One region of the Lysinibacillus sp. NPDC097279 genome, then DNA from elsewhere that is predicted to be linked to it. Evidence: riboswitches for the same ligand, from Rfam matches in the RefSeq annotation. Region 1 holds a riboswitch; each other region holds the start of a gene.
What was found. A riboswitch is a leader RNA that binds a small molecule or an ion and turns the genes downstream of it on or off. The one in region 1 is predicted to bind S-adenosylmethionine.
Positions count from the first base shown of each region.

Region 1 (4,276 bases):
AGCCACTATAACCTCCCCAAAACACTGTTTCAGGCTCCTTTACAATGTTTGCTCCAGCTTTTTTTGCTAACAAAAATACTTCATCGACTTCCTCTTTAGACTTTCCATTGTAGGCAAGCGTAATACCATTAAAGCCATTACCTACAGTTGGTGGATTCGCTTCATTTATATCCTTTACTAAGCGATCAATTTGGAAAAGAGATATTTTAGTTCCTCCATTATTAAAGAAAATAACATCTGGATTTGCTTCATCCCCATAGACAACTACTTCGAACCCAAGCCCATCACGATAAAATGCCAACGATTCAACCATATTTTTCACACCTAATGTAATTAAATTTAAACGATTCATCCCATCTTCCCCTTTTCTACAGTATCTATTACATATTCTCCCTTTCTTGTGGCAAATCCTTTTTGCTTTATGCTATTGCCATTACTGTATACGCATTATCAAATTGCTACATGGCTGCACACATTGCATTATTGTCTCGATTCAAACATCTTTATTTCAGCCATTTCGATTGCCATTTTTTCTGATAAAAATAATATCATCCTCGTTCCGGACTTTTTTTACATTCATTGCAACATATATAAAAAGAGGACTACGCTAAGCTTTGTTCGATAAGAACGGGCTACTTCAACACAAAATAGAATGCCTCTACATAAGATACACTAAGATATTAGCTATAGATTGGAGGAATTCTGCTGTATTACAATCCTTATCCGTATTATGTTTATGTACATCAATATCCAAATTGGGGCGTTGCTAATTCGCCTTTCCCCCACCATTTGCCTGGACAGCTTGCGATGCCCACATCTCCAAACCCAAATCAGTACCCGCCTATTAATACATTGAAGTTGAAGACATCTGCCAAACAAATTCAGCCGATTATGCAGCAGGCCCAATTATTAACAGAGAAAATTGAAGGGTCCGATCAGTTTGCCCATGATCTTAAAAATGCCGCACAGCTTTCCAAGCAAGATGAAGTCCAAAAACTCATTTCTTCTGCAGGTGTTACAGCGAAATTCGAAGCGAAATATACGCCAGACAATATTCGAATTGTTTTATCAGAAGGTGGGTGCTGTAGTATCGCGGTCATATTATATTGGTAAGAAAGAAGGCATCTTATTTTTATAACCATGCACTCCTATAGAACTTGTAAACTATTTATAAGTATGCTAAAGTATTTGGTATTACTATTTCTGAAAATTCATATATTTTTCTTATCAAGAGAGATGGAGGGATTGGCCCTATGAAGTCTCAGCAACCAGTCTTAGGCATGGTGCTAATTCCAAATGGTGAAATTCACCAAAAGATGAGAAGACTGACTTCAGTTACACGAGAGTCCTCTTCTACAAGTAGGGCTCTTTTTTTATTTTTATTAATGGGTAATTTCCTATTAGTTTTTCTAAGAAAAATTATGAACTTTTGAATGTAGTAGGCTTGAGCTTGTCCGCGAAAGGTTCGCCTGAAGCGTAATGATGGGAATAATCATTCTTTTTTCACTTCGATGTTCGTATTTAATGACGCAATTGTTTCACCACTCATAATTAAGAAAGCAGGGAATAAAAATGACAAATGAACTTTTACAAGCATTACAGCTATTAAAAACTAAGCAATGGGTCGACTTAACACATACATTCGGGCCAGACTCTCCTCATTTCTTTATGTTTGAAGATGCAAAATTTGAAACGCTATTTTCCCATAATGACGGCTTTTTTGCACAACAATTTACGTTTCCCGGGCAATATGGAACGCATATTGATCCACCTATTCATTTTGTTGCAAATACGCGCTACTTAGACGAATTAGAATTAAAAGAACTTGTCCTTCCGCTTATTGTTATAGATAAGTCCAAGGAAGCAGAATTGAACAATGACTTGACGTTAAGCGTACAAGATATTTTAGATTTTGAAGCACAATATGGAGAAATTGAAGCAGGTACATTTGTTGCACTGCGCACTGATTGGAGTAAACGTTGGCCAGATAAGGACTTGTTCAATAATAAAGATAAAGACGGTCATAACCATATTCCAGGTTGGGGATTAGAAGCGTTGCAGTTTTTATTTACAGAACGGAAAATCAGTGCCATCGGTCATGAAACATTCGATACAGATTCAGCGGCGGATTTCCGTAAAAATGGTACGTTAGATGGCGAATATTTTGTACTAGATCAGGATACATATCAAATTGAACTGATGACAAATTTAGATAAGCTACCAGCCAAAGGGGCAGTCATTTTCAATATTGTGCCAAAGCCTGAAAAAGCTTCTGGATTCCCTGTGCGTTCATTTGCTATTTTGCCTTAAATTTAAATAAAAATGGTCTGCCTCAAATGCCAAATAAACATTTGAAGCAGACCTTTTTTTACTATTTATTTAATAGTATTTCTTTTTTTAAATACATAGTAAACAATCAGCATTAATACGATAAACACCAATATGGCATATAGGCTGTATTGAGATAAATACATTCCAACAAAACGCCATTTATTTCCGAGTACTTTCCCTAAAGTAATAAAGGTGAAAGTCCATATTATTGCACCTGCATATGCATAAACAGCAAACTTTTTATAGGGATAATTATTAATAGCTGCAATATATGCTGTTAGATGACGAACACCAGGTATAAAATAGCCAATTAATAATAGGACAGGCCCTATCTTTTCAAACAGTTTTTTCGTAAACTCAATTTTTTGTGCAGTGATATGAACTTTCGGCCCATATTTTTGTAATAGCGGTAACCCAAATCGACGCCCAACAAAGTAGCTGAGGGTGATGCCTCCTGCTGCTCCCACTGCAGCACTTATTAATGCAGGAATATGTTCTAAATTTTCACGATAAACATTATATCCTACATAGGTTAAAAAAATTTCGTCAGGAAGTGGCAGCCCGACAATCCCTCCAACTAGTATAAGAATGATTCCGAAATACCCGTAATGTTCAATAAGAGATTGCACGTGATGCACCATAAATTTACCCCACCTAAAGCCTTAATTTTCCCAATATCTTAGCTTACCATAAGCCTCTTAAAGTCAATTTTTTCTATCAATTACTTTTGTATAGGTTTAATCATTATTACATGTATATTAATATTGTACAATCATCATAACTTTATTTTCGATAAATTCAGTTTTTAAAAATTACTCTCTTTACCGTATCCTCCTATCTCTTTCAGTCTAAATTTCTATTTCACATCACTTCATTTTCATTACTGCCACCAGTGACGGATATGCTGACTGAAATCTAAATACATGTGACAATGGTAACGAGATCATCTACTCCAATTTATTCATACAATCTAATAACATTCCTGTCTATCCAAAATATAAGTAGCGTTGAGCACATACTATGGAAGTAGATGTTAAAAGCTAAAAAGGTTCTCTTAGGGGCCATTACGATAGCAGAAATATTTTATTTCTAATAATATTTAATACTCTAGATAAGTTGGAGCTTACGCAATGCATAATCAATGCCACCTTCATCCGAGTTTAACGTGACATAATCAGCAACATTTTTTAATGCGACACTGCCATTTCCCATCGCAATACCGTATCCAACTTGCTCTAACATATCAATATCATTCTCTCCATCTCCAAAAGCAATTGCTTCTTCTCGAGGGATGTTGAAATATTTTAGCACCGCGTCAACAGCGATGGATTTTGATACATCATCTTGTAGCACATTCATAATTGTCGGATGCCATCGTTCAAACTTTAAATTTGGAAATTGTGTTATGTACTTTTTCTCCACTTGCTCATTGGCATATAAACACATTAAGTAAACTTGCTCATTTAAAATATTATGATTCGTGGGAGGATAGTCATTTAAAGATAATGTCTCCTTCATTGCCTTTAATGTTGCTTGATGACGAACATTATTCATGAATAAGTGGTCAGTAAAAAATGTCAGGCTATCCCGATTATTATCAGCAAACGCTTTTACACTTTGTACGACATCTTGTGCGATGGGCATGCTATGGATTATTTGATTACCATGCCGAGTATAAGCCCCATTCGCAGTAATAAACGTATCGATACCTAGTTCTAGTAAACGATGGCACATAGATAGTGGTCTTCCTGTTGCAGCAACTAATCGAATTCCTTTGTTTCTTACTATTTGTAGAGCGTTCTTTGTACTCGATTCAATACAACCATCGCCATAATTGATGAGCGTACCATCCACATCAAAGAAAATAATTTTACAGTCCATTTCAATCTAGCCCCTTTCAATTAAATAAGAAAATATAGAAATTATTGTACTCGAAAATAAAGAA
Region 1 is NZ_JBIWDA010000005.1:37,779-42,054, reverse strand. Features, by position in the region: gene ACIQ1H_RS18050 (VOC family protein) at 1-352, opposite strand, end outside; gene ACIQ1H_RS18045 (YuzC family spore coat inner layer protein) at 808-1,113, shown strand; SAM riboswitch class I at 1,222-1,323, shown strand; gene ACIQ1H_RS18040 (cyclase family protein) at 1,573-2,310, shown strand; gene ACIQ1H_RS18035 (DedA family protein) at 2,376-2,972, opposite strand; gene ACIQ1H_RS18030 (Cof-type HAD-IIB family hydrolase) at 3,439-4,212, opposite strand.

Region 2 (4,276 bases), on a different contig from region 1:
CGTCGAGGCAAATGGCAAAATATTAGGCAAATTTCTCGGTCCTTTGGCATCACTAGGTTTTTTATCTTTAACCTTTCTGTCAGCTGGTGAATTGTTATATTTCATTGGTAATTTTATGCAAACAGAAGTGATGCCTGAAACGCCTACTATATCCTTTATTGTTTTATTCACCATTATTATCGTTTTTGCTTCGTATTTAGGCATCGAGACTTTTGCTCGCTCAGCAGAAATACTATTTGCAATTTTCTCAGTAATATTTATTGTCTTTATTATTTGTATTTCACCTCAAATAAATATCCAAAATATACAACCTATTTTAGAAACAAAAACAAAGCCATTACTAATCAGTACACTATCATTTATGAGTATTTTTTCATTTCCGTTCGTTGTGTTGCTTATGTTCTTCCCTACAGGAGTCAATGTACAAAAAGCAGCTCAAAAAGGGTTTTATTTAGGGACGATAATTGGCGGAATCGTATTAATCATTATTATTGCCCTATCAACACTAGTCCTTGGTTCAACGAATACTGCTGCTAAAACATTTCCAAGCTATGCTTTAGCTCAAAGAATTTCAATAGGCAATTTTTTTCAGCGCGTAGAAATAATTATGGCGGTTATGTGGATTATTTCAATTTATATTCGTACCTTTATTTATTTTTACGCCACGGTTATTGGCTTAGGACAAATACTTAAAGTGAAAGATCCTCGCCCCTTTATTTTACCATTAGGGATGTGCATGGTTGCAATGGCACAACTTGCTCATCCTAATATTGTCCATTCGAATAATTATAATCAGAAAATATGGCCTCTATTTTCAGGGCTAATAACTGTTTTACTTCCATTGCTTTTACTAGTAGTTGCAAAAATGCGTAAAATAAAAAAGAATGAGGATAATCAACAACGTGATAACAAGCAACAGGATACAAACGCTCAACAAAATTCCAACAATCAGCAAAGTGCTAGTATTTTAAAGGATTCTATCGATACCCAAAGCGACAATACTAAACAAAAATCTACAGAACAGCAAGATACTAACACGCAACAAGATTCTAAAAATAAACCAAATACTACTGAATCGTAAAAAGTTTAAACAAACCCCCATTTCTCGCTGTTTATTTGAGAAATGGGGGTTCTTATCGCTGTATAACGCAATGGCAATAGTCCCAAATTAAATATGGTATTCAATCTCATCAACAAAATCCCATTCGTACGGTGTTTCCTGATAAACATAATAGTTGAGCCAATTCGAAAATAATAAGTGCGTATGTGCTCGCCATGTATTGATTGGCTCGTTCGAAGGATCATTATGTGGGAAATAGTTAACAGGTATGGCAATATCAATCCCTTTTTCAACATCACGATAATACTCATCTGCCAATGTTGTCGCATCGTATTCTAAGTGACCAGTAATCATAATGTTCTTATTATCCTTTGATTGCACAATAAAGACGCCAGCATCTTCTGAATAGGACAGTAAGCGTAAATCTGGGTGCTTACGTACTTCATCAATGGAAACCGATGTATAGCGAGAATGTGGTGCTGTAAATAAGTCACTAAAGCCGCGCACTAAATCAACCGTTAAATCGGTAATGACATGTGAATAGACGCCAGAACATTTTTCTGGTAGTTCAAACTTACCTATCCCATAATGATGATATAAGGCTGCTTGTGCCCCCCAACATATATGCATTACAGATGTGACATTTTTAACGGACCAATCCATTATCTCTGAAATTTCTTCCCAATAATTCACTTCTTCAAATGCCATCTTTTCAACAGGAGCCCCTGTAATGATCATCCCGTCAAAGCGACGATGGCGAATCTCTTTAAACGTCGAGTAAAATAGCTGTAAATGTGATTTACTCACATTTTTAGACTCATGTGTTGCTGTATTTAAAAATGTAATGTTCACTTGTAATGGTGTATTACCGAGCAATCGCAGTAATTGTAGCTCTGTTTTTTCTTTTTCTGGCATTAAATTAAAAATTAAAATATTTAAAGGACGAATTTGTTGCGTTTTAGCGCGGTCTTCTTCCATTACGAATATTTTTTCCCCACGTAAATGTTCTCCTGCTGGTAAGTTTTTTGGAATATTAATAGGCATGTTGCATTCCCCTTTTCTTTAATTTTTTTCTCTCTATCTAAATAAAATTAAAAAATCCCCCTCATTCCTTTGGAGCAAGAATGAGAAGGATAATTATCACGTTCACTCTTATCTCTCAAAGGAAACATCCTTTGGTGGAATTAGCACCTTTCTAACATTGTTAGAGGTTGCTGAAGCGTCATAGGGCCAAATCCCTCAGCTTCTCTTGATAAGATTATTTAATTAAAAAGAATTGTATCACGAACAATTAAGAATTTCAATAATACATAGAATATTTAGTATATAAATGAATGGAAGTTTATTTTTTGATGAACACTATCATAAAGTATCTATTGCTTTTGTGAGTTACGCATCTACTGGTTAAATATCATTTTTCACATCAATTGGCCTTCGTAAATGACAAACCAATGACAATTGTAACCCGATAAACATTAATGCATTGTAAATTGATTTTTGTAGAAGAAAACGTAATGGTAATCATGGAGGTATTATGTTAACATATACCTTTAGTAACAGAGAGGAACGTGAAATATTTTGATTAAAATTGAACTCCCAAAACCAGACTTAGTAATTCGTCAACGTGAGCAAGTATTAAAACCTGGGGAAGTAGAAATCCCGCCATTCCATGGTTTTATTGATTTCCATAAAATCACTCGCGAAAAAGGTGGCATTTTCTTATTCTACAACGAAAAAAATGAGCTATTATTTGTAGGGAAAGCGCGCAAAATTCGTCAACGCATTAAAAAACATTTTGAAGATAATGTATCACCAATGAAAAAGTACCGTGATGAAATTTTCAAAATTGAAGTGTATGAAATTGATGATCCAATGGAACGTGAAATTTACGAAACATATGCTATTAACACTTTCCGTGCAAAATATAATCTTGAAAAAGTATTTTATTAAGATAAACGCCGTTAGCAACCACTTGCTAACGGTTTTCTTTTTTAGCGTTATTCATATAAAAAAATACCATGAGAGACGTATCTCTCGTGGTATTTTAGTATTTAAATAAATATTTTTTCATCTTTAAATTTGTTAGCTGTTAGTAAGCTTACAATAACAAAGATTATAAATGAAGCTACTATCGGGATTGTCACTGTATGCATACCAAAGATTGACGGATAAAAGCGATCAATCACAATGTATAACGTCATGCCCGTAATCATGGAAGCAATTGCGCCATATTTGTTGGCCTTTTTCCAATATAATCCTAGGACGACTGACCAAATAAAGACAGCTTCTAGGCCACCAAATGCAAATAAATTAAGCCAAACAAGTAAATCTGGTGGATTTAACGCAAATACAACGACTGCTAAACCAATTACTGTAGTGACAATAAAGCTTGCCCGCTTAATCTCCCCATCGTTGGCAGTTGGCTTCACATAGTTTAAATAAATATCTTTCACAACGGTTGAACTAACTAACATCAGTAGTGCATTAACCGTAGACATCGTGGCTGCCATCGGTGCTGCTAAAACAATACCCGCTAAATATGGCGGTAAAACTTTTAACGTTAATAATGGCATCACTTTATCGCCAATCTCAATACCTGGCATTACTGGACGCGCTAGCACGCCAATTAGGTGCATGCCGAACATAATTGTCCCGATGGCGATCGTACCAATAATAATGGCTAAATGCATACTTTTAGAATCTTTATAGCTCATAGCACGTACTGCAATTTGAGGTAGCCCCACTACGCCAATTCCTATTAAAATCCAAAATGTAGAAACATATAACGGCGTTAGTTCACCTTCTGCACCAAATGGAGACACTAACTTTGGATTTTCTGCTACAAGGGATGTCATAATTTGATCTATTCCCCCGCCTGCAATGATTGTCCCAATTAGTAAAATAACCGTACCAATTACCATTATCGAACCTTGTACTGTATCCGTTAAAGCAACCGCACGGAAGCCCCCAATAATGACATAAATTAATACTGATGCAGCAAAAATAAAGAGTGCCGCTGTATAATTTAAACCAGTTAATGATTCAATTAAGCGTGCTCCACCAACCCACTGTGCCATCATTGCAGAAAATAAAAAGACAATAATACTAATTGCAGATAAAATTACAATGACATGGCTTTTATAGCGTTCCCGTAAAAAATCAATTAATGTTATTGCCTGATAACGGCGAGCAATAATTGCAAATTTCTTTCCTAAA
Region 2 is NZ_JBIWDA010000001.1:1,314,318-1,318,593, forward strand. Features, by position in the region: gene ACIQ1H_RS06630 (GerAB/ArcD/ProY family transporter) at 1-1,081, shown strand, start outside; gene metA (homoserine O-acetyltransferase MetA) at 1,169-2,104, opposite strand; SAM riboswitch class I at 2,210-2,319, opposite strand; gene ACIQ1H_RS06640 (nucleotide excision repair endonuclease) at 2,639-3,010, shown strand; gene panF (sodium/pantothenate symporter) at 3,112-4,276, opposite strand, start outside.
Region 2: it holds a riboswitch for S-adenosylmethionine, as region 1 does, so the genes downstream of both, metA (homoserine O-acetyltransferase MetA) here and ACIQ1H_RS18040 (cyclase family protein) in region 1, are expected to answer to the same signal.

Region 3 (4,276 bases), on a different contig from region 1:
GAATTAATATTCGTTTCTCTAGTTGCTCTTCAATCAAGTGCTTAGCCATCTATACTTACCCCTTTTTTCTGTTCATCCAATTGCTCAATAAATTTCATTAACTCTAGCGTCATATCATAGCGTAAAAACGGTGTAATTAAGTAAATACCATTGAAATACTCTGCAGCTACTTCTACTAACTCTTTAGCAATTGCAATCCCTTCTAATGTTGAACGTTCTTTATCTTCACCACATGCCTTCATACGTGACAGTGCATCATCTGATAGTTTGATACCTGGTACTTCATGGTGTAAAAATTCAGCACTCTTATAGCTTGTTACTGGCATAATCCCAATATAAATTGGTGCATCTAAATGCTTTGTTGCCTCATAAATTTCAATAATTTTCTCTTTCGTATAAACAGGCTGAGAAATAAAGTAATCGGCGCCATGTTCAATTTTTTTCTCTAGACGGGCTACTGCTCGATCTAACACACGGACATTCGGATTAAATGCTGCCGCTACAGAAAAGTTTGCTTTTTTACGAAGTGGCTTTCCAGAAAATGAAATACCTTCATTCAACTGTTTAATCAGTTGGATTAGCTCCATAGAAGATACATCATAAACACTTGTTGCACCAGGGAAGTCGCCTACCTTAGTCGGATCTCCAGTAACCGCTAAAATATCATGAATACCAAGTGCATTTAAGCCCATCAAATGCGACTGTAATCCAATTAAATTACGGTCACGACACGTTATATGCGTTAATGGTCGAACACCATGTGTTTCCTTTAATAACGCACCCATTGCCACATTACTAATGCGTGGCGATGCAAGTGAGTTATCTGCCATCATCACTACATCTGCGCCTGCTTCATATAATTTTTTCGCCCCTTGAATAAAGCCATCAATCTCTAAATGCCTCGGTGTATCCAACTCCACGATAACTGAGCGCTCACGTTTCACCTTTTCATGTAACGGCTCATATGTTGCAGGCTCTGCTTCTCGTACAATCTCTACTTTTTCAGGCTTAGCTAACTTTTCTTCAATAGGTGTTAACTCTTCTAAATATTTTTTAGCTGCCGCAATGTGCTTTGGTGTTGTGCCACAGCAGCCACCTATTAAACGAACACCTTGGTCAACTAGTGCAACCGCTGCTCGACCAAAATAATCTGCTTCTGATTCATAAACGACACGCCCATCCTCTAAATCTAGCAATGAGGCATTTGGATAGGCAGACATAAATGCTTTTTCAGGAAGTTCAACACCTTCGAATGCTTGAATGGTATGATGCGGACCTAAACGGCAATTTACGCCAACTACATCTGCACCAAGCATCTCAAGCTCGTGCAATGCATAATTTAATGCCATTCCATTTTGTAACACGCCAGGTTCATGCATTGACACCTGCGCAATAATTGGTAGCTTTGTTTTGGCACGTAACATTTTTAACGTTGCGCTTAACTCTTCGAAATCATAATACGTTTCAAGTAAAAGGCCGTCTGGATTGCCTGCAAGTAACACATTAGCTTGCTCTTCAACTGTCGTTAAAATTTCCTCTAACGTAGCATCACTTTTACGAATACCGCGGATGCCCCCAATTGTGCCTAACACAAATTGCCCACCATCTGCTGCAGCACGTTTAGCAATCGTGATCGCCGCTTCATTAAACTGCTGCACTCGCGATTCTAAGCCGTAGCGTGCTAATTTAATAGCATTAGCCCCATAAGTATTTGTCTGAATTACATCTGCACCAGCAGCAATATATTCTCTATGAATTTTTTCAATTAATTCTGGTTTCTGTACATTCATTTCTTCATGGCAGTACTCCAAGCCGTAGCCATATAAAACAGTACCAATAGCACCATCTGCAGTTAACACATGTGTTTTTAACTTTTCTAGCAATCCCATAAACGTAAGCCTCACTTTCCTTTTTCCCAAAATATAAAAAGCCTTCTTTTACAAAAAAGAAGGCTTTAACGAATCGTAATTGTTTTTCCTTCTCATCTTCGACCAATAAGGTCTTCTGGATTTAGCACCTGACATGAGTTGGTTGCTGAAGCTTCATTGGGCCAGTCCCTCGGCTTCTCTCGATAAGAATGTAGTATGAATTTTTCAAATAATTAAAAGAATCATATCGTTTACAGGCGATAGAGTCAAGACTATTTCACTTAACAAAGGAGATTTCCCCAGAAAAATACCTATTTTCGTATTTATTTCACTGCTATACTAGTTTTTCTGCAAGCTCTTCGCCTATTTTTTTACCATTTTGAATACAAGCACCAATACCTACTCCAAAATAAGAGCAACCTGCTATCGATAAATTGGGATACTTTTCTGCAAGCTCAGCTGTTAAGCCCTTCAATGCTTCATGATGTGCTAAATCGTATTTCGGCATTTGGTCGATCCACTTTGCAACATTAACAACAGTTGGCTTTTCATCAATACCTAAACTTTTCTTCACATCTTCTAATGCGACAGCTGCTAGTTCTTCATCTGTCATCTTTCGTAATTTTTCGTACGCAGGATTAATGCTCTTATAAAACAGTCGTACAAGTAATTTACTATTAGTAGATGTATGCTTCCATTTTCGGCTTGTCCACGTTGCCGCATTGCATTGCACATTTGAATTATGCGATACAATAAAACCCGTTCCATCTGCTGGTAACACTGCATCTGGTACATCAAAGCCTAAGTAAATTGTTATGGCAGAAGCTGTCGTAAATTCTTTAAAGTAACGATCCAACGATGGGTCCTGTAATAAGCTTTGCACCGCATCATTCGGTAGTGCTAATACAACGTGATTAGCCTCAAGCTTTCTATTATTAGCTAAAGTGATTGTATATTGCCCTTCATGTTTCTTTACACTTGTTGTTGCTACACCTTTAATAATTTCTACTTCTGTTAATGTTTCTTCAAGGCGATCAATCAGTGATGATAAGCCTTCTTTAAACGAAATAAATTTTTTATTGGAAGCTTTCATAAATTGTTCGCGATTTGCATCAAACCCCTTAATGATGCTTCCGTAATCATTTTTATAATCAATTAAGTACGGCAGTGTAGATGCAATCGAAAGTTGATGTAGGTCTCCAGAATATACGCCTGCTAATACTGGTGCTATTTGATTTTGTACAAGCTCTTCTCCTAAGTAATACGTTAAAAATTCACCTATTGAGCTTTCTTTAGTAAATCCTTTATTTGGCATCGTTAAGTCCTGTAATGCAATTTGTTTACCAGCGTCTGATACAAGTGTACTCGCTTCAAGAGAAGATAAGCTCATAGGGATACCGAATGTTGAATCTGCTGGTATTGCATGTAATTCGTCGTTTGTATAGATATAAGATACCCCTGTTTCGTTGTACACCAGCTCCTGTTCAAAATTAAGCTCCTGCACTAGCTCCATGACCCCTTTATGCCGAGCAACAATTGAATCAGCACCCGTTTCCATTATAAAACCTTGGTCATACGCAGAGTGAAGCTTTCCACCTAAATAAGCATTTTTTTCAACTAGCACTAGTTTTACATCTATTTTTTTCTCCAATACTTGGCGTTGTAAATAATGCATCGTACATAAACCAGTAATGCCGCCACCTAATACAACTATTGTTTCCATGAAGAATCGCCCCTAATTTCTTTATTTATCTCCTATTAGTATAAACTTTTTTTGCAAACATTTACGTTCAACCCATTACAAATTTAGCAAAAATAAAGTACGGTGAATTGTTTGCGTGCCTGACACCCCAGATACGGCGAATTGTTTGTGTGCCTGACACCCCAGAACGGCGAATTGTTTGTGTGCCTGACACCCCAGAACGGCGAATTGTTTGTGTGCCTGACACCCCAGATATGGGAATTGTTTGTGTACCTGACACCCCAGAACGGCGAATTGTTTGTGTGCCTGACACCCCAGATACGGCGAATTGTTTGTGTGCCTGACACCCCAAAGGCATGGAACTCCACAGGTACCTCAAAATAAAAAAATCCGCTTCACTTTCTGTAAAAGTAAGCAAGAGCCCAAAGATCATAAGGCTCTTATCCTACCTGCGGAAAGCAAAGCGGATTTAAATTAAATTTTATTTGAAAGTATTTTAATAAGGTCCTCCCATTAATAATAATTTCAATTAGTTTAAGTTTTGGGCAACACTCGCTAATTTATCTGCAGAATTTGTGACTTCGTTAAATGCAAGCCCAAGCTCATTCAGAATCAGTGCCACAGCTTGCACTTCTTTTTCCATACGATCATTTTGGCACTTTGCTTGTGTCATGGCATCTAAAATTTTATTAAATTGCCCCTCGGT
Region 3 is NZ_JBIWDA010000010.1:53,628-57,903, reverse strand. Features, by position in the region: gene metH (methionine synthase) at 1-49, opposite strand, end outside; gene ACIQ1H_RS22070 (bifunctional homocysteine S-methyltransferase/methylenetetrahydrofolate reductase) at 42-1,889, opposite strand; SAM riboswitch class I at 1,979-2,078, opposite strand; gene ACIQ1H_RS22065 (protoporphyrinogen oxidase) at 2,203-3,591, opposite strand; gene ACIQ1H_RS22060 (hypothetical protein) at 3,659-3,922, opposite strand; gene ACIQ1H_RS22055 (protoglobin domain-containing protein) at 4,100-4,276, opposite strand, start outside.
Region 3: it holds a riboswitch for S-adenosylmethionine, as region 1 does, so the genes downstream of both, ACIQ1H_RS22070 (bifunctional homocysteine S-methyltransferase/methylenetetrahydrofolate reductase) here and ACIQ1H_RS18040 (cyclase family protein) in region 1, are expected to answer to the same signal.